Regions from separate parts of the Pseudomonas sp. MDT1-17 genome, predicted to be linked through region 3. Evidence: predicted binding sites of a transcription regulator. Region 3 holds the regulator's gene; each other region holds the start of a gene.
What was found. The regulator sigma-54, encoded in region 3, starts transcription at its own class of promoters, with help from an activator protein. The targets are predictions, from matches to a motif close to ANTGGCATNNANNTTGCTNT.

Region 1: ACYZTX_RS06445 (pilin) is a predicted target of sigma-54. The motif match lies at 5,026-5,045, and genes of this name have one in related genera.
Region 2: ACYZTX_RS11505 (CmpA/NrtA family ABC transporter substrate-binding protein) is a predicted target of sigma-54. The motif match lies at 2,776-2,795, and genes of this name have one in related genera.

The regions. Positions count from the first base shown of each region.
Region 1 covers NZ_JBUBVM010000001.1:1,443,269-1,452,963, reverse strand. Annotated here, with positions in the region: gene ACYZTX_RS06465 (DUF748 domain-containing protein) at 1-1,256, shown strand, start outside; gene ACYZTX_RS06460 (DUF2845 domain-containing protein) at 1,256-1,552, shown strand; gene ACYZTX_RS06455 (BON domain-containing protein) at 1,746-2,099, opposite strand; gene ACYZTX_RS06450 (IS4 family transposase) at 3,032-4,333, opposite strand; gene ACYZTX_RS06445 (pilin) at 4,563-4,979, opposite strand; gene pilB (type IV-A pilus assembly ATPase PilB) at 5,205-6,905, shown strand; gene ACYZTX_RS06435 (type II secretion system F family protein) at 6,908-8,125, shown strand; gene ACYZTX_RS06430 (prepilin peptidase) at 8,127-8,999, shown strand; gene coaE (dephospho-CoA kinase) at 8,996-9,619, shown strand; gene yacG (DNA gyrase inhibitor YacG) at 9,616-9,695, shown strand, end outside.
Region 2 covers NZ_JBUBVM010000001.1:2,476,605-2,486,299, reverse strand. Annotated here, with positions in the region: gene rlmKL (bifunctional 23S rRNA (guanine(2069)-N(7))-methyltransferase RlmK/23S rRNA (guanine(2445)-N(2))-methyltransferase RlmL) at 1-671, opposite strand, end outside; gene rmf (ribosome modulation factor) at 1,201-1,416, shown strand; gene ACYZTX_RS11510 (quinone-dependent dihydroorotate dehydrogenase) at 1,666-2,685, opposite strand; gene ACYZTX_RS11505 (CmpA/NrtA family ABC transporter substrate-binding protein) at 2,914-4,125, shown strand; gene ACYZTX_RS11500 (ANTAR domain-containing response regulator) at 4,141-4,716, shown strand; gene ACYZTX_RS11495 (nitrate/nitrite transporter) at 5,055-6,266, shown strand; gene ACYZTX_RS11490 (protein kinase domain-containing protein) at 6,274-7,941, shown strand; gene nirB (nitrite reductase large subunit NirB) at 8,235-9,695, shown strand, end outside.
Region 3 covers NZ_JBUBVM010000001.1:5,607,768-5,617,462, forward strand. Annotated here, with positions in the region: gene murA (UDP-N-acetylglucosamine 1-carboxyvinyltransferase) at 1-418, opposite strand, end outside; gene ACYZTX_RS25940 (BolA family protein) at 441-680, opposite strand; gene ACYZTX_RS25945 (STAS domain-containing protein) at 795-1,100, opposite strand; gene ACYZTX_RS25950 (MlaC/ttg2D family ABC transporter substrate-binding protein) at 1,097-1,753, opposite strand; gene mlaD (outer membrane lipid asymmetry maintenance protein MlaD) at 1,765-2,232, opposite strand; gene mlaE (lipid asymmetry maintenance ABC transporter permease subunit MlaE) at 2,232-3,029, opposite strand; gene ACYZTX_RS25965 (ATP-binding cassette domain-containing protein) at 3,029-3,838, opposite strand; gene ACYZTX_RS25970 (KpsF/GutQ family sugar-phosphate isomerase) at 4,115-5,089, shown strand; gene ACYZTX_RS25975 (KdsC family phosphatase) at 5,089-5,613, shown strand; gene lptC (LPS export ABC transporter periplasmic protein LptC) at 5,621-6,193, shown strand; gene lptA (lipopolysaccharide transport periplasmic protein LptA) at 6,180-6,728, shown strand; gene lptB (LPS export ABC transporter ATP-binding protein) at 6,728-7,453, shown strand; gene ACYZTX_RS25995 (RNA polymerase factor sigma-54) at 7,637-9,130, shown strand; gene hpf (ribosome hibernation-promoting factor, HPF/YfiA family) at 9,205-9,513, shown strand; gene ptsN (PTS IIA-like nitrogen regulatory protein PtsN) at 9,526-9,695, shown strand, end outside.

The DNA.
Region 1 (9,695 bases), 4.2 Mb from region 3:
CCGACTCCGGTGCCAAGACCGCGGCGGCCAAACCTGCCAGCAAGGAAAAACCGCTGGGCATCCACATTGGCGGTATCGCCATCAATGACGGCTCGGCCAACTTCGCCGACTTCAGCCTGACCCCGAACTTCGCCACTGCTGTTCAACAGCTCAACGGGCAGATCGGCACCATCGACAACCGGCAGGCGAAACCTGCGACCGTGGACATCAAAGGCAAGGTCGACCGCTATGCGCCGGTGACCATCAAGGGCTCGGTCAATCCGTTCGACCCGATGGCCAGCCTCGACATCACCACCAGCTTCAAACGGGTGGAACTGACCACGCTGACGCCCTACTCCGGCAAGTTCGCCGGCTACCGCATACGCAAGGGCCGACTCAATGTCGACCTGCATTACCTGATCACCAAGGGCCAGCTCAAGGCCGAAAACAAAGTGGTGGTCGAGCAGTTGCAACTGGGGGAGAAAGTTGACAGCCCGGACGCCGTGAGCCTGCCGCTGAAACTGGCGATCGCGTTGCTCAAGGACGTCGACGGTAAAATCTCCATTGAGCTGCCGGTGACCGGCGACCTGAAGAACCCGCAGTTCAGCATCATGCCGATTGTCTGGCAGACCCTGCGCAACCTGATCGTCAAAGCCGCCGCGGCGCCGTTCAAAATGATTGGCGGGCTGGTCAGTGGCGGTGGTTCGCAAGATTTGGGCACTGTCTCGTTTGCGGCAGGTTCAAGCGACCTGAGCAAGGATGCCGAGGGTTCGTTGGTCAAACTGTCCCAGGCCCTCAAGGAACGTCCGGCCTTGCGCCTGGAAATCGAAGGCACAGCTGCCGCAAGCAGCGATGGCCCGTTGATCGCCGAGCAACGTCTGGAACGGGAATACCAGTACAACTACTACAAAATGCTCCAGCGCCGCGGTGACAAAGTGCCGGCTCAGGCTTCGTTGGTGCAAGTGCCGGACAGCGAGAAAGGTTCGCTGCTGGAAGGGATTTACCGCACGCGCCTGAAGACGCAGCCGCCTGCCGAATGGAAGGATCTGGGCAAGGAGGAACGCACTGCAAAAATGCGTGAGGGTGTGATCAAGTTCTGGAGTTCCAGCGACGTTCTCTTACGCCAGCTGGGTCAGGAACGCGCCAGCAGTATCAAGGACTATCTGGTCGACAAGGGTCAGTTGGCCGATGAACGCGTGTACTTCATCGACGCTAACCTTGGCGTAGCGGAAAGTGACGGCAGGGTGGTTACACCGCTGCATCTGGATGCCGAGTAATGGGCGCGAAATGGCTGATGAGCCTGGCACTGGCAATGGCCGCCAGTCAGGCCTCGGCAGCCGATACCCTGCGCTGCGGCAGTCAACTGGTCAGTGTCGGGGACAGGTCCAGTGAGGTGGTGCAGAAATGCGGTGAACCGGTCAGCCGTGATCTGTTGGGCTACAAGCGCAGCGTTAACCGGCGGGAAGAATTTCAAGTCGAGGAATGGACCTACGGGCCAAAAGGCGGAATGTACCAATACCTGAGATTTGAAGGTAATCGTTTGAAGCAGATCACCAGTAATCGCGGCAATTGAAAATTAGCCATCACCTGCCAGCGGCTACAGAAATTTTCTACCCTTCCACAATAGAACAGGCCCCTGACACGAATGTCCGGGGCCTGTAATGGCCACATCCTTATGGCCGTTCGCATGAACTCTCCAGAGGCGGCAGACGTATTGCTCGGCCCGTCTGTCGCACCTTCTCCCGGTCCAGGCGAGAAGTCTTGCCTTACTCGGCTTTCAGGCCGTCAGCGGAAACCGCTTTGACGCCTTTGATTTTTTTGGTGATGGCCACAGCAGTGGTTTTCTGAGCGTCAGTCACCGCGACGGTGGACGACAGGGACACAACGCCTTTATTGGTTTCGACTTTGATATCGGTACCAGGAATGCCTTTTTCAGTCACCAGGTCACTTTTGACTTTGGTGGTGATCCAAGTATCGGAAACATCCTCTTTCGCTTCAGTGACCTCACCAGCAGCCAGCATCATAGGTGCTTGAGTGGCTTGGGTTTGAGCAAATGCAGCGTTGGCCATGGTCAGGGTCAGCGCGGTAGCAGTAGCGGCAGCGATAGCGAACTTCTTCATACGAGTAACTCCTGTTTTTCTAGAAAGTCTGCTGCGTGTCTTGTCAGCAGGGTTACTGGGTATATTGCGAACGCTGTGCCAACTTTGAGACTGAAAATAAATCCTTATAAAACAACAAGTTACTTATTAGTCTGATTTTCGGAATCATGCAAATTGCATGACTTCGAAATTATCGACATGCAAGTTGCGGGTTTTGCCGCAGGCCTAAGGCCATGAATTGTCGGGGTTTTCTTGTTTTTCGAAACTCGAGGGTGTCGTTCCAACAAAAAGCCCCGCTTTTCAGGGCGTAATGCTGTTCACTTAAGCTCGATGTTTCCAGGCACACACATATGCGTAGCGAGGGGGCGGTGGAACAAGAGCAAAAGCGAGGCGGCCGACCGACCTAGCTTTTGTTGATCGTGTACATATCCGTGGCTGCGGTCACGACCGCCTATGGTTCCGCTTTTACAGCGGGTCACTTGGAAAAGCCCCAAGTAACCAAGGGCTCTTGCCCCTGACGTTCGGTGCCTCGCTTAGGCTCGGCATGCCCTCGCTCCGGTCCCGCTCCGTGGGCCCGCCGCCATCGGCCATCCATGGCCGGGGGCGGCTAACCCGGCATCCATGCCGGGTTGCCCACTGCGCAGAACCTCCACTCGGCCTCTCGAGGGGGCGTGCACCGCAAACGCCAAAGCGAGGCGGCCTACCGGCCGGCCTGGCTTCAAGTGACCGCATTTCCCTGTAGGAGCTGTCGAGCGAAGCGAGGCTGCGATCTTTTGATCTTGCCGTTGCTTCTGCCGTCGCTGTTGCTTTAGCTGTAGATCTGCCGCCCCTTTCCCAGAGGCCGAACGCAGGCGTTGCGCAGGGGCACCGAATGGCGGGGCAAGAGCCCTTGGTTACTTGGGGTTGGGCGGCATTCCGTATTTCCAAGTGACTCGCTGTAAAAGCCAGCCCTTTCAAGGTGTTTTCCCTTTATGGGCTTTGAGCACTCGATCGGTCGACACATGAGCATTCGCAGCCTTTCCCTCCAACCACTCCTTGGGCTTGGCGATTTTGGGGCCGCGTATGCTTTTGGCAACCTGTTTGGGCTTGATATTCCTTGCCAGCGCCAACAAGCGCTGTGCCAGCGTTTCTGAGGTCGATTGAAGTGACAGATAATCCGACGGTAACGCGATCTGCATGCCCTCATAACCACTGCGCACTTGCACTGCCAAATGGAAAATCGATGCCTCCCATCCCTCTGGTTGCGTCTGGCGATGAGCCTGTTCAACGCTGCGCTTAAGTACTGACAAAACGTTGTAAGCCAACACGGCCGCGGCAAATCCCAGCAGAGCCGCCTTGGGGTTGCCCAGGCTTTCGATTTCACTGTCCAGCACCGATTCCAGGCGCTGGAACATCCCTTCGATACTCCAGCGACGACGATACAAATCGGCGATTTGCTCAGCGGTGATGGTGTCGGGCAAGTTGCTCCAGAACAACAGCATGGTGTCGCCTGATTCGGTAGCTTTTTGCAGGTTCAGTTCAACACGCCGCCACTGACGTCCGCCTTTCACTTCGATGGTTTGCTCGCGCACGCTTCCCGCCTCGACCGCGACAGGTTCTTGCCAGTCGCTTTCCTGAAGCAGGCGCGGATGCTTACTCGGCTCACGAATAATGAAAGAAGCGCCAGCGTCTTCGCAGGCCTCCATGACCGGGAGCGTGCAATAGAGCCGATCAGCCATCCACAACTGGCCCCTACTGGCGTTTTCCAGCAACGGCAGCACGCCGACGCGCTCACTGGCATAAGCATCTTCACAGGGCTGAAGATCGACGACCTGGTCGAGATCAGGGTCGTAAACCACGACCGAAAAACCAGGCCGGGCGGCGCCTCGTTCACGGCGCAAAGCGCTCAGACGTTTTTCGCTGGAAGGCAGGTGATTGCCGTCAACGACCCGCAGTTGCCAGCCAGGCAAAATGGCCGAACAGCCCAACTCTTCAATCGTCGGTGCCAAACGTTGTGCACTGCCGGCTACCAAGGCGCGCAGCAGCGCAGGCTCTGTGCGGCTGACCTTGTCATAGAGCGCCGCCAAGCTGACAGGAAGATCCATCTGCCGTGCGGCGGCATGTAGCGACGGCCGCAAACCCAGTGAAACAAGGGACATAAGCTCAACGATGGTCGAAAATAAAAGCTCACGCGGGTACTGTCGTTGACGATGCTCTTCGAACACCTGATCGACCCACTCAGCTGTAACAGCCTGCTCCAACACCAATTTGGCCATGACACTGGCCGGTGCTTTTTTCTCGAACCGCGCTAAAACCTCTTCCCACATCGTCTCGTCGCCCTGACTGGAGTTTTGGGAGATTCTAAACGAAGACCTTGAAAGGGCTGGCTGTAAAAGCGAAACCGCCAGCCGCCGTGACCGCAGAAACGGATATGTACCCAACCTTAAGTGAACAGCATTATGCTTTTCAGGGCGGGGCTTTGCCTTTCAAGAAAACTGCCGAGCGTTATGTTGCCGAACCTGTGCAACCTGTAGGCAAGAAGTCCTGCTGAGCGGTGCTGGTGCAAACCCAGCCAGTCGTCGAACGCGTCAGCGTGACCGTCTTGCCTAAAACCGGTGCAGGCGCGTTAACGATCGTACAAACAATGCTCCCAGTACCATCAGTGGCTGTACCGGACGCTGCCATCGTGCAGTTTGAAGTTGTGCTAGCCCCACCAATTGCTGCCACATTCGCCGGGCTGGTCCCGTTATTCATAAGTTCTTCAAATGGCACTTTCAACGCCGAAATCTCCGCTAGGCCAGCGGTGACCTTGGCCTTCGCCTGATATTTGGAGTACATCGGCAACGCAAACGTCGCCAGAATCCCGATGATCGCCACCACGATCAACAGCTCGATCAGGGTAAAACCTTTTTGAGTATTCATAGACAAGCTCCGTGCATGAGTCGAAATCTCATGATCTGAACTAGCCGCAGCACAGCCCATGCCAAGCCCCTCGCCCCGTGTTGTCGGGGCGTGTGATCGACACAAACCCCTTTCCTACTCCCAGAGTCCGCACTATCTGACACTTTTTGTCACCCGAATGCCGCTGGTTTGGTTCCTCCGCTTGACTAGGCTATAAGTCATGAACTGTCTGCGTCCGGTATCCCAATGAATGACATCGCCCTTAGCGGTCTGGCCAAGCAATTGGTCCTGGCCGAGCTGCTCACTGACAAAAGCGCGCAACAGGCGTATCAGCAAGCCCAACGTGATAAATCCCCCTTGGTCAGCTACCTGGTGCAGAACAAGCTGGTGAAAAGCCGCCAGGTCGCCGAGATCGCGTCGGAACACTTCGGCATGGCACTGCTTGATCTCAACTGCCTGGACAAGGACACCCAACCCAAGGGTCTGGTCAGCGAGAAACTGATCCGCCAGCACCGCGCCCTGCCCCTCTGGCGGCGCGGCAACAAGTTGTTCGTGGGCGTTTCCGACCCGACCAATCATCAAGCCATCAATGACATCCAGTTCAGCACCGGGCTGAACACTGAAGCCATCCTGGTGGAGGAGGATAAACTCAGCGACGCCATCGAAAAATTCTTCGATACCCCAGGCACCGGCCTGGAAGACATGGCCGATGTCGACCTTGATGGTGTGGACATCGAGTCGATCGATGACAACAGACAGGACGCCATCGCCGGCCAGGATGCCGATGACGCGCCGGTGGTGCGCTTCGTCCACAAAATGTTGCTGGACGCGATCAAAAGCGGCTCTTCCGACCTGCATTTCGAACCCTATGAAAAAACCTACCGCGTGCGGATGCGTACCGACGGTATTTTGCGTGAAGTCGCCAAACCACCGATTCAACTGGCCAATCGCATCGCCGCGCGGCTGAAAGTCATGGCCAGCCTCGACATCTCCGAACGACGCAAACCCCAGGACGGGCGGATCAAGATGCGGCTATCCAAGAGTAAGTCCATCGACTTCCGGGTCAACACCCTGCCGACCCTGTGGGGCGAGAAAGTGGTGATCCGGATCCTCGACCCGTCCAGCGCTCAAATGGGCATCGACGCCCTCGGCTACGAGCCCGATCAGAAAGACCTGTACATGGCCGCCCTCAAGCAGCCACAGGGGATGATTCTGGTGACCGGGCCCACCGGCTCGGGCAAAACCGTGTCGCTCTACACCGGGCTGAACATTCTCAATACCGTGGACATCAACATCTCCACCGCCGAAGACCCGGTGGAGATCAACATGGAAGGCATCAACCAGGTCAACGTCAATCCCAAGCAGGGACTGGGCTTTGCCCAGGCGCTGCGCTCGTTCCTGCGCCAGGACCCGGACGTGATCATGGTCGGCGAGATCCGCGACCTCGAAACCGCCGAAATCGCCATCAAGGCCGCCCAGACCGGGCATCTGGTGCTGTCGACCCTGCACACCAACAGCGCCGCCGAAACTCTGACACGCCTGCACAACATGGGCATTCAGGGATTCAACATTGCCACCTCGGTCAGCCTGATCATCGCCCAGCGCCTGGCGCGCAAATTGTGCAGCCATTGCAAGAAACCCATCGAAATTCCCCGGGAGGCGCTGCTCAAGGAAGGCTTCCCCGAGGAACGCATCGGCTCATTCACGATCTATGAGCCAGTCGGTTGCGATCACTGCAACAACGGCTACAAAGGCCGAATCGGGATTTATGAAGTGGTGAAGAACACACCGGACCTGCAACGGCTGATCATGGCCGAAGGCAATTCACTGGAAATCGACATCCAGATGCGTAAGGACGGTTTTAACGACCTGCGTACGTCGGGCCTGCTCAAGGCCATGCAAGGCATCACCAGCCTTGAAGAAATCAACCGGGTCACCAAGGACTGAATATGGCGGTCAAAGCAGCAAAAATCAGCGTCTACGCCTGGGAAGGCACAGACCGCAAAGGCACCAAAATGACCGGTGAGTTGAGCGGTCAGAACCCGGCGTTGATCAAGGCCCAGTTGCGCAAGCAGGGCATCAACCCTGGCAAGGTACGCAAGAAGTCCACCTCGATTTTCAACATGGGCAAGCGCATCAAGTCCCAGGACATTGCCCTGTTCACCCGGCAGATGGCGACCATGATGAAAGCCGGTGTACCGCTGTTGCAGTCCTTCGACATCATCGGTGAAGGCTTCGATAACCCGGCCATGCGCACACTGGTCGACGAGGTAAAACAGGAAGTTGCGGCGGGTAACAGCTTCGCCGCTTCCTTGCGCAAAAAGCCCAAATACTTCGATGAGCTCTACTGCAACCTGGTCGATGCCGGCGAGCAGGCCGGTGCTCTCGATACCTTGTTGGAGAGAGTGGCGACCTATAAGGAAAAGAGCGAAAGCCTCAAGGCCAAGATCAAGAAAGCCATGACCTACCCGCTGGCGGTGGTGTTCGTTGCGGTCATTGTGACCGGGATTTTGCTGGTCAAAGTGGTGCCGCAGTTCGAATCGGTGTTCAAAGGGTTTGGCGCCGAATTGCCGGCCTTCACCGTGATGGTCATCGGCCTGTCGGAGTTCATGCAGCAATGGTGGTGGGCGATGCTCGGCGTACTGATCGCGGCGATCTTCGGCGTGCGCCACGCCTTTAAAACGTCGCCGGGTTTTCGGGACTGGATGGACACCTGGTTACTTAAACTGCCGCTGATTGGCACGCTGATGTACAAGTCTGCCGTGGCCCGTTACGCCCGCACACTGTCGACCACCTTCGCCGCCGGGGTGCCGCTGGTGGAAGCCCTGGATTCGGTGGCCGGCGCGACGGGCAACATCGTATTCAAGCGTGCGGTGCTGCGTATCAAGCAGGACGTATCCACCGGTATGCAGCTGAATTTTTCCATGCGCACCTCCGGCATCTTTCCCAACATGGCGATTCAGATGACCGCCATTGGCGAAGAGTCCGGCGCGCTGGACGACATGCTCGACAAAGTCGCGAGCTTCTACGAGGACGAAGTGGACAACATGGTTGATAACCTCACCAGCCTGATGGAGCCGTTCATCATGGTGGTGCTGGGTGTTATCGTCGGCGGCCTGGTGGTTGCGATGTACCTGCCCATCTTCCAACTCGGCACAGCGATCTGACATGCCCTTGAACGACATTCTGACCCTCTACCCGATGGCCTTCGCGATCGCAGCCATGTTGGTCGGCCTGCTGATTGGCAGCTTTCTCAACGTAGTGGTCTGGCGCCTGCCAAAAATGCTCAACCGCGAATGGTGCCAGGAGGCCCGGGACGTTTTGGGCTTGCCAGGCGAGACACCGCTGCCGACCTTCAACCTGATGCTGCCCCATTCCCAGTGCCCTCATTGCGGCCATCGAATCCGCGCCTGGGAAAACATTCCGCTGCTCAGTTATCTGTTTTTACGGGGTCGGTGCTCGAACTGCGCGGCAGCGATCAGCAAACGCTACCCGCTGACCGAACTGGCGTGCGGTCTGCTCTCGGCACTCATCGCCTGGCATTTCGGTTTCGGCTGGCAGGCCTGCATGGCACTGGTCCTGAGCTGGGGGTTGCTGACGATGAGCCTGATCGATGCCGAGCACCAACTGCTGCCTGATGTGCTGGTGCTGCCACTGATGTGGCTGGGACTGATCGTCAACAGCTTCGGGCTCTTCGTGTCCCTGCATGACGCAGTGTGGGGCGCGGTGGCCGGCTATATGGCGTTGTGGTCGGTGTTTTGGCTGTTCAAGCTGATCACCGGCAAGGACGGCATCGGCCACGGCGATTTCAAGTTATTGGCCATGTTCGGGGCCTGGGGTGGCTGGCAGATTTTGCCCCTGACTATCCTGCTGTCATCGCTCGTGGGGGCGATCATCGGGGTGATTTTACTGCGCCTGCGCAACGCGAAAACCTCGACACCGATCCCCTTCGGACCCTTTCTGGCGATTGCCGGCTGGATTGCCTTGCTCTGGGGTGGTCAAATAACCGACTTCTATTGGCAGTTTGTCGGTTTGAAATGAATACCCCTGTGGAAAAACCCTGGATTCTCGGCCTGACCGGCGGCATCGGCAGCGGCAAAAGCGCGGCGGCCCAGCACTTCATCGACCTGGGCGTGCATGTGGTGGACGCTGATCATGCGGCGCGTTGGGTGGTAGAACCGGGGCGCCCGGCACTGGCAAAGATCGCCGAACACTTCGGCCCCGGCGTCTTGCAAGCCGACGGGCAACTGGATCGCGCTGCGTTGCGCAAACTGATCTTCGAAGTGCCAGAGGAACGCCGCTGGCTCGAAGCGCTGCTGCATCCGCTGATCGCCAAGGAAATCGCCGATCACCTGGCCAAGGCACAATCACCTTACGCGATTCTGGTTTCGCCGCTGCTGATCGAGTCCGGGCAGTACGCCATGACCCAACGGGTCCTGGTGATCGATGCCCCGGAACAGCTACAGATCGAGCGCACCCTGCAGCGTGACCAGACCAGCGAGCAACAGGTCCAGGCGATCCTCAAGGCCCAGTCCAGCCGACAGGACCGCGTGAGCCACGCCGACGAGGTGGTGGTCAACGACCGCGACCTCGCCTGGCTGCACAGCGAGGTCGAACGCCTGCATCACTTTTACCTTACTTTGCCTGGAGGCCAGTCATGAGCCAAACCCCAACCGTCGATTGCCCAACCTGCGGCGCCCCTGTTGAATGGAGCCCCGAGAGCAAATTCCGGCCATT
Region 2 (9,695 bases), 3.1 Mb from region 3:
TTCGGCGCCATGTCGGCGGCGATCATCGCCGCTTCCACCAGGAACGTACCGACACCGCACATCGGGTCAGCCAGCGCGCCGCCATCGGCCGCAATGCGAGGCCAGCCGGAACGGATCAGGATCGCTGCCGCGAGGTTTTCCTTCAGCGGCGCCGCGCCCTGCTGCAAGCGATAGCCGCGCTGATGCAGGCTGTGGCCGGAGAGGTCGAGGGAGAGAATCGCTTCGCCGCGATCCAGGCGCAGGTGAATGCGCAGGTCCGGGTTGAGCTTGTCGATGGAGGGACGGTCGCCCTGCGGTGTGCGCAGTTTGTCGACGATGGCGTCCTTGACCTTCAAGGCACCGAAATGGGTGTTGTCGATGCCCGAGCCGTGACCGCTGAACTCGACGGCCAGGGTTCCGTCATTGAGCATGTGGTCTTGCCACTCGATATCGAGCACGCCGTGATAGAGGTCTTCAGCGTCTTTCATCGGGAAACGCTTGAGCACCAGCAGCACCCGGTTCGCCAGACGCGACCACAGGCACAGGCGATAAGCGGTTTCCATGGTTGCCATGCCGCGCACGGCAGAGGTGTGCTCACGCGCTTCTTCAAGGCCAAGCCCGACGGCTTCCTCGATGAGCAGGCCTTCAAGGCCTTTTGGGCAAGTGAGGAAGATTTCGAATTGATCGGACATTGGAATTTCAGAGCCTTTGGCTAAGTGAACCGACAACGCATTGCCGGCCCGGTTTTCAATCAGGCGCTTTTCTAAAAGAGCGCCCGCGTGGCACGAAGGTGTGCCGTTCCACCCTTGCTGCTCGGGTTAAAAGAGCTTAGATGCAAAGGCAGATAAAAAAGTTGATGCAACAAAATGTCATAAGTCGACCCTTCGTCGAATAGTTCCCCTGCTCAACAGGAGGCATTCTCACTTAGGTATTTAATCCATCATGCAGCGCAGGGCCGATCATACCGGGGTTTTGTCAATAAACACGGGACAACATCGTGTTACTTATGGCCATACCACCTTAATAGTTACGTCCTTATGACAAAACGATCATTCCCTCGATGTGACGCATTGGTTAGAACTCAACACAGGTTGACGCCGCAATGACGTCAACACCTTGGCTCGCGACGCCGGCAGCGAGCCCCAACGGCAGGAGTTTTTCTGCCAGACCTCAATTGAGGTCGACGCGATAAATACAGTCAACAAGTGAGGGCAACACCCTATGAGAAGACTTAAGCGTGATCCGTTGGAAAGAGCATTTTTGCGCGGATATCAATATGGCGTTGGTGGCAAATCCCGTGAGCTTTGCCCATTTACTCTACCGTCGGTACGCCAAGCCTGGATTAACGGCTGGCGAGAAGGACGCGGCGACAACTGGGACGGTATGACCGGCACTGCGGGAATCCATAGACTCAACGAACTTCACGCCGTCGGCTAATTACAGGGCTTAACACACTCCGACACGACAATCTGATGACTGAATGACTTAACCACGCACGCCCCATCCGGGCGGCGGGCTTCGGCCCAGGGGCTCCTTCGAGGAGCCCTTTTTTATGCCTGCAAAAACTCACCTCGAGCTGCAAACACATTCCCTGTGGGAGCGGGCTTGCTCGCGAAAGCGTTGTTTCAGTCAGCATCATCTTTGAAGGTTAAATCGCTTTCGCGAGCAAGCCCGCTCCCACAGGGGTTAGCGCAATGCTGCGATGGCGTCTACGGATTCACGAATCAACGCCGGCCCTTTATAGATGAAGCCGGAATAGAGCTGCACCAGGCTCGCCCCCGCAGCGATTTTCTCAGCCGCGTGCTTGCCTTCGGTAATGCCGCCCACGGCGATGATCGGCAAGCGACCGGCCAACTCGGCCGCCAGCACCTTCACGGTGTGAGTGCTCTTGTCGCGAACCGGCGCGCCGGACAGACCGCCCGCCTCCTCGCCGTGCTGCATGCCTTCAACGCCGACGCGGCTCAATGTGGTATTGGTGGCGATCACCGCGTCCATCCCGGTTTCGATCAGAGCTTGCGCGACCTCAGCGGTTTCTTCGTCGGTCATGTCCGGCGCTATCTTGATCGCCAGTGGGACATGTTTGCCGTGGCGCAGCGCCAGTTCAGCGCGGCGCGTAGCCAGGTCCGCCAACAATTGCTTCAGCGAATCGCCGAACTGCAGGCTACGCAGGCCCGGGGTATTCGGCGAGCTGACGTTGACCGTCACGTAGCTGGCGTGGGCGTAGACCTTGTCCAGACAGATCAGGTAGTCGTCGACCGCCCGCTCAACCGGGGTATCGAAGTTTTTGCCGATATTGATACCCAGCACGCCCTTGTACTTGGCCGCCGCCACTCGGGCCAGCAGGTGATCGACGCCGAGGTTGTTGAACCCCATGCGGTTGATGATCGCCTCGGCATCCGGCAGACGGAAAATTCGTGGCTTGGGGTTGCCTGGTTGCGGACGCGGGGTGATGGTGCCGATTTCGACAAAACCAAAACCCAGTTGCGCAAAACCGTCGATGGCCGCGCCGTTCTTGTCCAGACCGGCCGCCAGACCTACCGGGTTCGGGAAATCCAGGCCCATGACGGTCACCGGCATTTTCGCCGGCGCCTTGCACAGCAAGCCGTTAAGGCCCAAACGCCCGCCCGCGCCGATCAGGTCCAGGGACAGATCGTGGGAGGTTTCCGGGGAAAGTTTGAACAACAGCTGACGGGCCAGGGTGTACATGGGCGGGTTTGACTCTGGGCTACGAAAAGTGGCGGCGATTATAGCCGGGCATCGAGGTTGCAGGCGAGGCGCGCGACAAAATCAGTGAGCGATGGCATATGCCTTGCACCGTCACAGGCATATGCACTCATGCCAACGGCGGGATGAGTGGAAGGACAATGGCGTCGTCACCTGGCTTTGCTTGCGCGAGGGACTGGGACGACGCTTTTTTTTGGAAGGTGTTTAGCCATGAATGAAACCACAGCGGGCCCTCTGGCCTGGGTCAACGGCAGCGATGCCCCGGAAAAGACCGAAATCAACCTCGGCTTCATGGCCCTGAGTGACTGCGCCTCCGTGGTGGTCGCCGCCACGCAGGGCTTCGCCCAACCTTATGGCCTGACCCTGAATCTCAAGCGTCAGTCGTCCTGGGCCAACCTGCGGGACAAACTGGTCAGTGGCGAACTCGACGCCGCCCATAGCCTGTACGGTTTGATCTACGCCGTGCATTTGGGCATCGGCGGTGTCGCGTCGACCGACATGGCGGTGCTGATGGGCCTGAATCAGAATGGCCAAAGCATCAATCTCTCCCATGGCTTACAGGCCCTGGGCGTGACCAGTCCTGAAGCACTCGACCGCCACGTGCACCAAAGTCGCCCAAAACTCACATTCGCCCAGACATTTCCTACGGGCACTCACGCCATGTGGCTGTATTACTGGCTCGCGAGTCAGGGTATCCATCCGCTGCAGGACGTCAACAGCGTGGTGGTGCCGCCGCCGCAAATGGTCGCGCACCTGCAAGCCGGACGCATTAATGGCTTCTGCGTCGGCGAGCCATGGTCCGCCAGTGCGGTGCAGCAGAACCTGGGGTTCACGATGGCCACCACCCAGACCATCTGGCCCAATCATCCGGAAAAGGTCCTCGGTTGCACCCGCGCGTTTGTCGAGCAATACCCCAACACCGCCCGGGCGCTGGTGATGGCGATCCTCGAAGCCAGCCGCTTCATCGAACAAAGCACGGAAAATCGCTGCAGCACTGCGAAGCTGTTGAGTGCGCCCGAATACCTCGACGCGCCACTCGACTGCATCGCGCCGAGGCTGCTCGGTGACTACGCCGATGGCCTCGGTAATCGTTGGCAGGATCCGCACTCCCTGCGTTTCCATGCGGACGGCGAGGTCAACCTGCCTTATTTGTCCGACGGCATGTGGTTCATGACCCAGTTCCGCCGCTGGGGTTTGTTGCGCGATGACCCGGACTACCTCGGCGTGGCCCGTCAGGTCCAGCAACTAGACTTGTATCGAGAGGCCGCCACGGCGGTGGGTGTCGCCACCCCCGATCAGGCAATGCGCAGCAGCCAGTTGATCGACGGCAAGGTCTGGGACGGCTCGGACCCCACCGGCTATGCCCGCAGTTTCAAGCTGCACGCCATGAGCGACAGCTCGCCCCTTCTCGCCAGCCGCTGACAGGAGACTGCGAATATGTTGCGTATCCTGCTGATCAACGACACCGCGAAGAAAGTCGGTCGCCTGAAGGCGGCGCTGACCGAAGCCGGGTTCGAGGTGATCGACGAGTCGGGCCTGACCATCGACCTGCCTGCACGCGTCGAAACGGTGCGTCCGGATGTGATTTTGATCGATACCGAGTCACCGAGCCGCGATGTGATGGAGCAAGTGGTGCTGGTGAGCCGCGACCAACCGCGGCCGATTGTGATGTTTACCGATGAACATGACCCCGATGTGATGCGTCAGGCGATCAAGTCCGGGGTCAGTGCCTACATCGTCGAAGGCATCCACGCACAGCGCTTGCAGCCGATTCTCGACGTCGCCATGGCACGCTTTGAAAGCGACCAGGCCCTGCGCGCCCAACTCAACGCCCGCGACCAGCAACTGGCCGAGCGCAAGCGCATCGAGCTGGCCAAAGGGCTGTTGATGAAAATGAAGGACTGCAACGAGGAAGAGGCCTACACCCTGATGCGCCGCCAGGCGATGAGTCGGCAGCAGAAGCTGATTCAGGTGGCGGAACAGATCATCGCGATGAGCGAGTTGCTCGGCTGAGGTTTTGTGGTGCCGTTGAAGGCCCCTTCGCGAGCAAGCCCGCTCCCACAGGTTTTGTGTACACCAAAGATCCATGTGGGAGCGGGCTTGCTCGCGAATGGCCGCAACTCGGTTTTCGCCTGTTGGCACAGATCTCGCTAAGTAATCGCTACAGGTAACCAACGGCGGTTGCCCCACCTACGACAAAGACGTCGCTCACCTCATTTGCCCATGGCGAATCCGGTGGCGGCGTTTTTTTGTTTTGGCCCCAGAGACCGGGGCCGGTGGTGCGGCCGATGCGGCGCCCCACCTGCAAGCTCATGACTCCTTCTCGAGACTCCTAACAGCTGAGGTGCGCGATGAATTCAAGCTTCTGGAAATCCGGCCATACCCCGACATTGTTCGCGGCCTTCCTCTATTTCGACCTGAGCTTCATGGTTTGGTACGTGCTCGGCCCACTGGCGGTGCAAATCGCCGCCGACTTGCACCTGACCACCCAACAGCGCGGGCTGGTGGTGGCCACGCCAATTCTGGCCGGGGCCGTATTGCGCTTTGTAATGGGCTTGCTGGCTGATCGCCTGTCGCCAAAAACCGCCGGGCTGATTGGCCAGGTGATCGTCATCTGCGCCCTGTTCGTCGCTTGGAAACACGGCATTCACAGCTACGAGCAAGCGCTGCTGCTGGGCCTGTTCCTCGGCATGGCCGGCGCGTCCTTCGCCGTCGCCCTGCCGCTGGCGTCACAATGGTATCCGCCAAAACACCAAGGCAAAGCCTTGGGCATCGCCGGTGCTGGTAACTCGGGCACCGTACTCGCGGCACTGATCGCCCCGGTACTGGCCGCTGCATTTGGTTGGAGCAACGTGTTCGGCTTCGCCCTGATCCCGCTGATTCTGACCATCATCGTCTTCGCCTGGCTGGCCAAAAACGCGCCTGAGCGGCCGAAAGCCAAGTCCATGTCCGACTACTTCAAGGCCTTGGGCGACCGCGACAGCTGGTGGTTCATGTTTTTCTACAGCGTGACCTTCGGCGGCTTCATCGGCCTGGCCAGCGCTCTGCCCGGCTATTTCAACGACCAATATGGCCTCAGCCCGGTGACCGCCGGCTATTACACCGCAGCCTGCGTGTTCGGCGGCAGTTTGATGCGTCCGTTGGGCGGCGCTCTGGCAGATCGCTTCGGCGGGATTCGCACGCTATTGGGGATGTACACGGTGGCGGCAGTCTGCATCGCCGCGGTCGGTTTCAACTTGCCGAGTTCCTACGCAGCATTGGCACTTTTCGTGTGCACCATGCTCGGTTTGGGTGCGGGTAACGGCGCGGTATTCCAGTTGGTTCCGCAGCGTTTTCGTCGGGAGATCGGCGTAATGACCGGACTGATCGGCATGGCCGGCGGCATTGGTGGTTTCGCCCTCGCGGCAGGCATGGGCGCGATCAAGCAAAGCACTGGCAGCTATCAGTTGGCGCTGTGGTTGTTCGCCAGCCTCGGCGTCCTCGCCTGGTTCGGTCTGCACGGCGTAAAACGTCGCTGGAGAACCACTTGGGGTTCGGCTGCCGTCACCGCTGCCCGGGTGTGAGGGCTGAATGAGCCTGCAACTGAGTTTTGCCGAAGCCAGCGCCATCGGCCCTCGCGAGGAGAATCAGGACGCCCTGCGCCTGGTGACCCCGGCCCCGGCGCTGGCAGCGAGCAAGGGTTACCTCTTCGCCATCGCCGATGGCGTCAGCCAGTGCGCCGACGGTGGCCTCGCCGCCCGCTCGACGTTGCAGGCCCTGGCGCTGGATTACTACGCCACACCGGAAACCTGGGGCGTCGCTCAAGCGCTGGATCGCCTGCTACTGGCGCAAAATCGCTGGCTACAGGCCAACGGCGGTGGGCAACCGCTACTGACCACTGTCAGTGCTTTGGTCATGCGCGGTAGGCGTTTTACCCTGGCCCATGTCGGCGATTGCCGGGTTTATCGCTGGCACGCCGATCAGTTGCAGCGGGTCAGCGAGGATCACGTCTGGGACCAACCGGGCATGCAGCATGTGCTCAAGCGGGCGCTCGGGCTCGATCAGCATTTGGTGCTGGATTTTCTCGATGGCGAACTGCGCCTTAATGAGAGCTTCGTGCTGCTCAGCGACGGCATCTGGGCCGTGCTGGGCGACACCGCGATTGCCGCGATTCTGCGCGATCAGCCAGATCTGAACAGCGCGGCGCAGACCTTGGTCAACGCGGCGCATCTGGCCGGCAGCCAGGATAACGCCAGCGCCTTGCTGGTGCGGGTCGATGCCCTCGGTGAAACGAGTATCGGCGATGCGTTGATTCATTTGCAGCAATGGCCGCTGCCGCCAGCACTGAAACCGGGTCAGACGTTCGAGGGTTGGCAAGTCGAAGGCATACTCGCTCAGAGCCAGCAGTCGTTGCTCTATCGGGTACGCGACGGGCAACAACAACCCTGGCTGCTGAAAACCTTGCCCGGTGCGCTGCGCGACGATCACTTGGCCGGGCAAGCATTGCTGTCGGAAGAATGGTTTCTCAAACGCGTGGCCGGCCGGCATTTCCCTGAAGTCCATGCCGCCAGTCAGCGTCAGCATTTGTACTACGTGATGCGCGAATATTCCGGATCTACGTTGGCTGCGTTGCACGCAGATGTCGGACCGCTGCCTCTGCCCCAATGGCAGGATCTGGCCGAACGCCTGTTGCGAGCGGTTGGCATGCTGCATAGACGGCAGATTCTCCATCGCGATATCAAACCGGAGAACCTGCTGCTGGGGGACGACGGCGAATTACGCCTACTGGACTTCGGCCTCGCCTACTGCCCCGGCCTGTCCGAAGATCAGCCTTCTGCCCTGCCCGGAACGCCCAGCTATATCGCGCCGGAAGCCTTTCGCGGGGAAACACCGACACCGCAACAGGACCTGTATGCCGTCGGCGTGACCTTGTACTTCCTGCTCACCGGGCATTATCCCTACGGCGAAATCGAAGCTTTCCAGCGCCCCCGGTTCGGAATTCCTGTCAGTGCCAGTCGCTATCGACCCGACCTGCCGGAATGGATCGCGCAAAGTCTGGAGCGCGCCGTGGCGGTGGATCCGGGTCAGCGATTTGAAACGGCGGAAGAATGGTTGCTGCTGCTGGAACAGGGTGAGCGACACAGCTTGAGCGTGCGACCCAGACCGTTGCTTGAGCGCGAGCCATTGAAGGTCTGGCGGACCTTGGCGCTGGCGTCATTGCTGGTGAATCTGGTGCTGCTGGTTGTGGCGCTCCATTAATGGGCAAGGCGCTTTGATTCGGTGCAATAAATCACACCCTTCGATTTGAGACCGCGCCAAAACCCAACAAATCCGGGCCCCTGAAGAACTTGGCACAACCACTGCATTACCTCTCTCATCAACTATAAAGCCCAGCCTTCAACGACGAAGGATGCGCTTCCCGAGAGAACGGGACCAGGACAAAGGCGTCCTCGCTAGGCAACTAGCGGGACGCCTTTTTTTGTTTGCGCAAAATGTGTCGAGCAAGACCTGACAGCCCTGATGAGGCGGGTCTGAGCTCCCCGGAGAACCTGATGAAAAAACTAAAACTGGTGATGATCGGCAACGGCATGGCCGGGGTTCGCACCCTGGAAGAGTTGCTCAAGCTGAGCAATGAGCTGTACGACATCACGGTCTTCGGCGCCGAACCCCATACCAACTACAACCGCATCCTGCTGTCTCCCGTGCTGGCCGGCGAGCAGACGTTTGAAGAGATCGTGCTCAACGATCTCGACTGGTACCTGGACAACAACATCAAATTGCTGCTCAACCGCAAAGTGATTGAGATCGACCGGATCAAACGCCGCGTGATCGCCGAAGACGGCACCGAGGCTGAATACGATCGCCTGCTGATCGCCACCGGTTCGACCCCGTTCATCCTGCCGATCCCCGGCAACACTTTGCACGGCGTGATCGGCTACCGCGACATCGCCGACACCCAGGCCATGATCAACACGGCGAAAACCCATAAGCACGCCGTTGTGATCGGTGGCGGCCTGCTCGGTCTGGAAGCCGCCAACGGCCTGATGCTGCGCGGTATGCACGTCACCGTGGTGCATATCGGTGAGTGGCTGCTGGAACGGCAACTGGACAAAACCAGCGGCCAGTTGCTGCAAACCGCCCTGGAAGCCCGCGGCCTGCACTTTCGTCTTTGCGAGCAAACCCAGGCCCTGCACGATGCCGGCAATGGCCGGGTCGGCTCGGTTGAGTTCAAGAATGGCGACATCATCCCCGCCGACCTGGTGGTGATGGCCGCCGGCATTCGCCCCAACACCGAACTCGCGGAAAAATCCGGCATCCCTTGCAACCGCGGGATTCTGGTCAACGACACCCTGCAAACCTACGACCCCCGCATCTACGCCATCGGCGAATGCGCCAGCCACCGCGGCATCGCCTACGGCCTGGTGGCGCCACTGTTCGAACAGGCCAAGGTCTGCGCCAACCACCTCGCCCAACTGGGCTTCGCCACCTACAAGGGCTCGGTGACGTCGACCAAATTGAAAGTCACCGGCATCGACCTGTTCTCCGCTGGCGACTTCATGGGCGGCGAAGGCACCGAAACCATCACCCTCTCCGACCCGATCGGTGGAATCTACAAAAAACTGGTGATCAAGGATGACGTGCTGGTCGGGGCCTGTCTGTACGGCGATACGGCAGACGGTGGCTGGTATTTCCGGCAGATCCGTGAGAATCACGACATCGCGCAGATCCGCGATCACCTGATGTTCGGCGGCTCTTCATCCATGGAGCTGGCCTTGGGCGACGTAGGACATCAAGGCCAGGACAAAGCCATGAGCATGGCCGACACCGCCGAAGTCTGCGGCTGCAACGGCGTGTGCAAAGGCACCATCGTCAAGGCGATTCAGGAACACGGATTGTTCAGCGTCGACGACGTCAAGAAACACACCAAGGCGGCCAGCTCCTGCGGTTCCTGCGCAGGGCTGGTGGAACAGATTCTGATCAACACCGTGGGCGGCGCGGCGGACGTTAAACCG
Region 3 (9,695 bases):
CGTCGATGACCGCGCCCATGGCTTCGAGGCCACGGATGTGCAGGTCAACCGGACGCGAACCGATGGCGCAACCGCCAGGCAGTGCAACTTCGGCTTCACCGAAACGGGCAACCATCGGGCCCAGCACCAGAATCGACGCACGCATGGTTTTAACCAGTTCGTACGGTGCGATCAGGGTCTTGATGGTGCGCGGGTCGATTTCGACGCTGAGCTTCTCGTCGATCACCGGCTCGATACCCATGCGACCGAACAGCTCGATCATGGTGGTGATGTCGTGCAGGTGCGGCAGGTTGGCCACGGTAACCGGGCCATCGCACAGCAAGGTGGCGGCCAGGATCGGCAGGGCAGAGTTCTTTGCCCCGGAAATGCGGATCTCGCCATCAAGACGAGCGCCACCGGTAATAATCAATTTATCCATAAGAATCTCGACGCCCTTGGGCTCAGGTGCGCTCGGCCCAGGCCGCGCTGCTGAAAAATTTCATAGTGACCGCATGGATGCTGCCATCGGTGATCCATGGGTTCAAATGGGCATAGATCTGCTGCTGACGCTTCACCGGGCTCAACGCCGCCAGTTCATCGCTAATCACGTTCAGCTGAAAGTTGCAGCCTTCGCCCTCAACTTCTACCAACGTTCCGGGCAGCTTTCCTTCAAGGAAGCTCTTCACTTCTACGGCCTGCATGCTCAACCTCAATCGGCGCCCTGTGCGCGCGGGTCGGACATCATACAAAAAAGCCCTGCGCCTGCGAACCCCGCGAAGCAGGACTCTGACGGGGGGCTTCTTTATTGATGATGGTTAGGGATGCGCCAACAGCTCGGTCAATTCACTGACCTGAGCGATTTCGCGCATATCTTCTGGCATTCCACGGATGCTCAGCGCCTTGCCGGCCTCCTCTGCATCACGCATGAAGCACAGCAACAGCGACAAGCCGACACTGCTGGACTTCAACACCGCCGAGCAATCGACCACCAGCGCATCGGCCTTGCTGGACTTGATCAGCGCCTGCCCCTGCTTGCGCAAGCCTGGGCCGGTGCGGTAATCCAGCATGCCGCTAAGCGTCAGCTCGCCGGTTTCGCTCATGCGAATGGCCGACACACTCATTGAGCTTGCGTCTCGGTGGTTTGCTTCTGGCTGGTTTCCTTGGCTTTGGCGACTTCCCCGGCCCAACCATTGATGGTCTTGTCCAGGTCGTTACCATTGCGCTGCATCGCATCAGCGAACTGATCACGGAACAACTTGCCGATGTTAATGCCGTTGATGATTACGTTACGCAGTTTCCACTCGCCACTGATCTTTTCGAGTGTGTAAGACACAGGAAAGATCGCACCGTTGGCACCTTTGACCGTCATGGCAACGCTTGTACGGTCTCCCGACTCATCCTTGGCAGGGTCGACGACGATCCCCTGATTGTTGTACTCGAGCAAAGCGTTGCCATAAAACTGGAACAGACCCTTTTTGAAATTTTCTTCAAAGGTCTTCATCTGCGCAGGCGTGGCCTTGCGTGAATACTTGACCGTCATGATGCTTTTGGAAATGCCTTCGGCATCCACCACAGGCCCGACGATGGTGTTCAGCGCGGTATAAAAATCTTGCGGATCTTGTTTGTACTTTTCTTTGTTGGCGGCAAGATCCGCCAGCAACCGGGTCGTGGTGTCCTGTACCAGATCGTGCGCCGAAGGCGCCGCCACGGCGTTAGCCACCAACGGCAGGGCTGCGAGTAATACCAACAGGCCACGTCGCAAGGTAGAGATCATTCAAAAGCTCCTCATTTGGCGTCTTTGCTTACGGTATTGAGCAGAAATTTACCAATCAGGTCCTCAAGCACCAGCGACGACTGCGTGTCGTGGATGATTGAACCATCCTTGAGCAAGGTTTCTTCCCCGCCCACGCTGATACCGATGTACTTCTCGCCCAACAGACCAGCGGTCAGGATAGATGCAGTGGAGTCAGTCGGCAGGTTATCTACGCGCTTTTCCAGCTGCATGGTCACTCGACCGGTGAAACTGTCGCGGTCCAGATCGATCGCCGTGACCTTGCCGATAGTCACACCGGCCATGGTCACTTTAGCTCTGACAGTCAAACCGGCGATATTGTCGAAATACGCATAAGTTTTATAAGTATCGGTGGTTGCGCTCGGGGACAGGCCACTCACCCGCAACGCCAGCAACAGCAAAGCCAGGATGCCAGCCAGCAAGAAAAGGCCGACACCGATTTCCAGGGTGCGGTTTTGCATCAAAAATCTCCAAACATCAAGGCGGTCAGAATAAAGTCCAGGCCGAGTACAGCCAAAGAGGCATACACCACGGTCTTGGTAGTGGCACGACTGATCCCCTCGGAAGTGGGCTCGCAGTCATAGCCTTGGAATACGGCGATCCAGGTCACGACAAAGGCGAAAACGATGCTTTTGATGATGCCGTTGAGCACATCGTCAGCAAAGGTCACGCTGTTCTGCATGTTCGACCAGTAGGAACCTTCATAGACGCCCAGCCAGTCGACGGCCACCCATGAACCACCCCAGATGCCCACCACGCTGAAGATTATCGCCAGCACAGGAAGGGAAATGAAGCCGGCCCACAGGCGGGGGGCAATGATGTACTTGAGCGGATCGACACCAATCATTTCCAGACTGGACAACTGCTCGGTGGACTTCATGTTGCCGATTTCGGCAGTCAATGCCGAACCGGCGCGCCCGGCGAACAACAATGCCGTGACCACGGGCCCCAGTTCGCGCAACAACGTCAGCGCAACCATCTGGCCGACCGCCTGCTCCGAACCGTAGCTGGATAGAATATTGAAGCCTTGCAGCGCCAGCACCATGCCGATGAATACCCCGGAGACCACGATGATCACCAGGGACATCACGCCCACTGAATGCAGTTGCTTGATCAACAGGCCAAAACCGCCACCAATGCCACCACGGCCGAGCAAGGCATGAAACAGGAATATCGCCGAACGGCCGAACACCCCCAGCACGTCAATGCCAGCGTGGCCGAACCGGCGAACCCGCTCTATCAGTGAAATCTTGCGCATCAACGCTTCCCCAGAAGATCTGCGCGGTAATCCGTCGCTGGAAAGTGATAGGCGACCGGACCGTCCGGCTCGCCCGTCATGAATTGACGGATGCGTGGCTCCTGCGAGTTCATCAGTTCCTCGGGAGTGCCCTGCCCCAACACCTGGCCTTCGCCGACGACATAGATGTAATCGGCGATGCTCGCGGTCTCGGCCAGGTCGTGAGAGACCACGATACTGGTGATGCCCAGCGCATCGTTGAGCAGGCGGATCAGTCGCACCAGCACGCCCATGGCGATGGGGTCCTGGCCGACAAAGGGCTCGTCGTACATGAGGATTTGCGGATCGAGGGCAATCGCCCGGGCCAGAGCGACACGACGCTTCATGCCGCCGGACAACTCGTCAGGCATCAGGTCGATGGCGCCACGCAAGCCCACGGCCTGCAATTTGAGCAGGACAATGTCCCGGATCATTTCTTCCGGCAGTTCGGTATGAACGCGTAGCGGAAAGGCAACGTTCTCGAACACATCGAGATCGGTGAACAGTGCACCGCTCTGAAAAAGCACGCCCATGTGCTTGCGCGCATCGAACAGATCACTGCGCGACAGCTTCGGCAGGTTCTGCCCGTTGACCCAGACTTCGCCTTTGGTGGGCCGCAACTGTGCGCCCATCAGCCGCAACAGTGTAGTCTTGCCACAGCCGGAAGGCCCCATGATGCCGGTAACCTTGCCGCGCGGGATACGTATATCGACGTTATTGAAAATGCTGCGCGCACCGCGCTTGAAGGTCAGTCCCTTCAGCTCGACCGCGTAGGCTTTATCGGCACTCATCTAAACTCCTTGCGATGCAGCCTCTCACTCGGACGCCTGACTTTCTGACGAAAGCACATACCTCCCGGGCAGGCCGAACTGGCGGCGAACTATATCACTGCAAAGGCCAAGCGCCCAAGGCCCACGCCGGGCCATGTTGAGCAACATGACAGGGCAAAAGCTTCTATTGAGGGGTATTCGGTAACAGGGAATGACAAAGCGCGACGAACTTGCGTGAGGGTTTCGATCATTACCGTTATAATCGCCGCCTTTTCATCAGGCTATACGATTTCAGACATGAGCCAATCCAGCGACCTGATTCAATCTGCTCAACGCACCATCCGCCTCGAACTGGAAGCCGTACAAGGCTTGCTGCCCCGTATCGACGCAGATTTCGTACGCGCTTGCGAGATGATTCTGGCCAGCAAAGGCCGCGTGGTCGTGGTCGGCATGGGCAAATCCGGGCACATCGGCAAGAAGATCGCCGCCACCCTGGCCAGCACCGGCACCACGGCCTTTTTCGTGCACCCTGCCGAAGCCAGCCACGGTGACATGGGCATGATCACCCGCGACGACATCATCCTGGCGCTGTCTAACTCCGGCTCCACCAATGAAATCGTCACCCTGCTGCCGCTGATCAAGCGTCTGGGCATTCAATTGATCAGCATGACCGGCAACCCTGACTCACAGCTGGCCAAGGCTGCCGAGGTCAATCTCAACGTGCACGTCGAGCACGAAGCCTGCCCGCTTAACCTGGCACCGACCTCGTCGACCACGGCCGCGCTGGTCATGGGCGACGCCCTGGCGGTTGCGCTGCTGGAAGCACGCGGTTTTACCGCTGAAGATTTCGCTTTTTCCCACCCCGGTGGCGCACTTGGCCGACGCCTGCTGCTGAAAGTGGAAACCGTCATGCACGCTGGCGCAGAACTGCCCCAGGTGCAACGTGGCACGCTCCTCAAGGACGCGCTGATGGAAATGACCCGCAAGGGCCTGGGCATGACCGCGATCCTGGAGGCCGACGGCAAACTGGCCGGGATCTTCACCGACGGCGACTTACGCCGCACCCTTGACCGAACCATCGACATCCACCAAACGACCATCGACGAGGTCATGACCGTTCATGGCAAGACCGCCCGGGCCGATATGCTGGCAGCCGAAGCCCTGAAAATCATGGAAGACCATCGAATCAACGCGCTGGTGGTAGTCGACAAGGAAGACCGTCCGATCGGCGCCTTCAACCTGTCCGATCTGCTGCGCGCAGGAGTAATGTGATGAGCACCGACCTGTTGCAACGCGGCAAGAACATCAAGCTGGCGATTTTCGACGTCGATGGCGTACTGACCGACGGACGCCTGTACTTCCTTGAAGACGGCAGCGAATTCAAGACGTTTAACACCCTCGATGGCCAAGGCATCAAGATGTTGATGGCAGCCGGCGTGCAGACCGCTATCATCAGCGGCCGCAAGACCCCGGTGGTCGAGCGGAGAGCGAAGAACCTCGGTATTCCACACCTGTACCAGGGACGCGAAGACAAACTGGTGGTGCTCGACGAGCTTCTTGCCCAACTCAACCTAAGCTATGAGCAAGTCGCCTATCTCGGCGACGACCTGCCGGACCTGCCGGTGATTCGCCGCGTCGGGCTGGGTATGGCGGTGGCCAATGCTGCCAGTTTCGTCCGTGAACACGCCCACGGCATCACCCAGGCTCGTGGTGGCGAGGGTGCCGCTCGCGAGTTCTGCGAATTGATCCTGCGCGCCCAGGGCCGTCTCGATGCGGCCAACGCCGCGTACTTGTGAGCCAACTATGCTGAGCAAAAAGATTCGCAAATTCCTGGTGTTCGGTTGCATCGCAGCGATATTCGCGGCGGTCGGCTACTGGAACATCAGCCCGGAACGCTTCCTCGACCAGCCACTGGCAAAGGTCGATGAAACCGCGATCGACTATTACGCGGTCAACGCCCACAGCGTGCAGTACCTGCCGGACGGTAAACTGCAATACGAAATGACGTCCGACAAGGTCGAACACCTGAAGGCGACCGAAGTGACGCTGTTGACCAATCCGGATCTGAACCTATTCCGCGGCACCCAATTCCCCTGGCACGTCCAGAGCGAACGTGGCGAAGTCAATCCGGATGGCACTCAGGTCGAACTGATCGACTCGGTGCGAATCACGCGTTTCGACGAGAAAAACCGCAAGACGCTGATTACCACCACCCGCATGACAGTGTTCCCGCAGCAGCAATATGCGCAGACCGATCAACCCGTTAGAATCGACGGCGCTGGTGGTGTCTCGACTGGCAAGGGAATGAAGGCGTATTTGAAAGAAAGCAGGATACACCTGCTATCGAACGTAAGAGGACAGTATGAGGCTCGTTAAAACCCTCCCTATTTTGCTCGGCCTGAGCGCAGCACTGGGAAGCGTGAGCGCCTGGGCTCTGCCGGACGATCAACAGCAGCCTATCCGCATCCAGGCGGACGATGCCCAACTGGACGACAAGAACGGCATTGCCACCTATAAAGGTGACGTGATCATCACCCAGGGCTCGATGAAGGTCACCGGCAATACTGTGACCATGACCCGCACCCCAGCCGGCGATATCGACGTAGTGACTTCGGTGGGCAACCTCGCCTACTTCGAGCAACTGCAAACGGCAGGCGATACAAAGCCGGTTCAAGGCTATGGCGTCACTATCCAGTACCACGCCTCGCAAGACCGTGTCGTGCTGATCGACCGCGCCAAGGTCATCGACAAGGACGGCAACGTGACCCAGGGCGAGAAAATCGTCTATGACACCAACAAAAAGCTCGCCAGCGCCGGTCGCGCTACGGGCAGCAAGGTCACCGAGTCGCGTCCGCGGATCGACATGGTGATCCAGCCGAAAAAGAAAACCGAAGAGCAAAAGGCCCCGTAATGGCAACTCTGAAAGCTCAGCATCTGGCCAAGAGCTACAAGAGCCGTCAGGTCGTGCGCGACGTCAGCCTGTCGATCGACAGCGGTCAGATCGTCGGCCTGCTGGGTCCCAACGGCGCCGGCAAGACCACCTGTTTCTACATGATTGTTGGCTTGGTACAGGCCGATCAGGGCCGCGTACTGATTGACGATCTGGATGTCAGCCACCAGCCTATGCACGGTCGTGCGAAGGCCGGTATCGGCTATCTTCCGCAAGAAGCATCGATCTTCCGCAAACTCTCGGTAGCCGACAACATCATGGCAATCCTCGAGACCCGCAAGGAGCTCGACAAGACCGGTCGTCGCAAAGAGCTGGAAAGCCTGCTGCAGGAATTCCACATCAGCCACATCCGCGACAACCTCGGCATGAGTCTGTCCGGTGGTGAACGCCGCCGCGTGGAAATCGCCCGGGCACTGGCCACCAACCCGAAATTCATCCTCCTCGACGAACCGTTCGCCGGCGTGGACCCGATTTCGGTGGGCGACATCAAGCAGATCATCTATCACCTCAAGGCCAAGGGCATTGGCGTATTGATCACTGACCACAACGTCCGTGAAACCCTGGATATCTGCGAAACTGCTTACATCGTCAACGATGGCCAGCTGATTGCCGAAGGTGACTCTGCCACCATCCTGGCCAACGACCTGGTCAAGGAAGTGTATCTGGGCCATGAGTTCCGCCTGTAAGCACTGAGGTGTCTGGCTAGTCGACCGAGCGCTTGTCTCGATAAAAATCAATACTTTTTTATTGTTACAGCGCTCTAGGCAAACGTTGCAGTTTCAGGCATATAATTTGCTTATGTTTGGCGCCCCGGCGCCCTGTAGTGGATGGCGCATGTGCGCCGGCGAATAAGGTGTTAAGCCCCTGCCATGAAACCATCGCTAGTCTTGAGAATGGGCCAGCAGCTGACGATGACACCGCAGCTGCAGCAGGCCATCCGGCTGCTCCAATTGTCGACCCTGGACCTGCAACAGGAAATCCAGGAGGCCCTGGAGTCAAATCCGATGCTCGAACGCCAGGAAGAAGGCGACGACTTCGATAACGCCGACCCCTTGGCCGACAAAGCCGAACAGCCACCCAACGCCGATGTTTCGGAACCTTCCTACCAGGAAACCGCCCCGACGGTGGACAACCTTGAGGAAGGCGACTGGAACGAGCGCATTCCCAACGAGCTGCCCGTCGATACCGCGTGGGAAGACGTCTACCAGACCAGCGCCAGCAGCCTGCCGAGCAACGATGACGACGAGTGGGATTTCACCACCCGCACATCGGCCGGCGAAAGCCTGCAAAGCCACCTGCTGTGGCAACTGAATCTGGCACCGATGTCCGACACCGATCGCCTGATCGCCGTGACCCTGATCGACTGCATCAACAATCAGGGCTACCTGGACGAAACCCTCGAGGAGATTCTCGAAGCCTTCGATCCGGAACTGGACATCGAACTGGACGAAATCGAAGCCGTCCTGCACCGCATCCAACAATTCGAACCCGCTGGCATCGGCGCCCGTAACCTGGGCGAATGCCTGCTGCTGCAATTGCGTCAGTTGTCTGCCAAGACCCCTTGGCTGGTCGAGGCCAAACGCCTGGTCACCGATTACATCGACCTGCTCGGCAGCCGCGATTACAGCCAGCTGATGCGTCGCATGAAGCTCAAGGAAGATGAACTGCGCCAAGTGATTGAACTGGTCCAGAGCCTCAACCCGCGCCCAGGCTCGCAAATCGAGTCCAGCGAAGCCGAATACGTCATTCCCGACGTGATCGTACGCAAGGACAACGAGCGCTGGCTGGTGGAACTGAACCAGGAGTCCGTGCCGCGACTGCGCGTCAATGCTCAATACGCCGGTTTCGTGCGCCGCGCCGACACCAGCGCCGACAACACTTTCATGCGTAATCAGTTGCAAGAGGCCCGCTGGTTTATCAAGAGCCTGCAAAGCCGCAACGAAACCCTGATGAAAGTAGCCACTCAGATCGTCGAGCATCAGCGCGGATTTCTTGAATACGGCGACGAAGCCATGAAACCGCTGGTCCTGCATGACATCGCCGAAGCGGTGGGCATGCACGAGTCGACGATTTCACGGGTGACCACGCAGAAATTCATGCATACCCCACGGGGCATATATGAACTGAAATACTTTTTTTCGAGTCACGTCAGCACCTCTGAGGGCGGTGAATGCTCGTCTACGGCGATCCGCGCGATCATCAAAAAACTGGTTGCGGCGGAAAATCAGAAAAAGCCGTTGAGTGACAGCAAGATCGCTGGTTTACTGGAGGCACAAGGCATTCAGGTGGCTCGCCGCACCGTCGCCAAGTACCGCGAATCCCTAGGGATCGCGCCTTCGAGCGAACGCAAGCGGTTGATGTAGAGCCACGCCACAGCGTTCCAGTGGCAGGCATTTCTGCCTGCCGCTTTATGCACTGGCAACGAAGGAGAAGCTGTATGCAAGTCAACATCAGTGGACACCAACTGGAAGTGACCGAACCTCTTCGCACCTACATCGGCGAAAAACTCGAACGATTAGAGAGGCATTTCGACAAGATCACCAACGTGCAAGTCACGATGACGGTCGAAAAGCTCAAGCAGAAAATCGAAGCCACGCTGCATATTCCCGGCAATGAAGTGGTCGCAAACGCGGAGCATACCGATATGTACGCGGCGATCGACGCACTGACCGACAAGCTGGATAAACAACTCAAAAAGCATAAGGAAAAGACCCAAAGCCTCCTCCAGGGCGCGACCGGTCGTTAACACTCCCAACCCATGATCCGACTTGAAAGCATCCTGACCCCCGGCCGTTCCCTCGTGAACGTGCCGGGCGGCAGTAAAAAGAAAGCCCTCGAGCAAATTGCCAACCTTATCCACCGCGAAGTGCCGGATCTGGAGATGCAAGATGTTTTCGAGGCTCTGATTGCCCGTGAAAAACTCGGTTC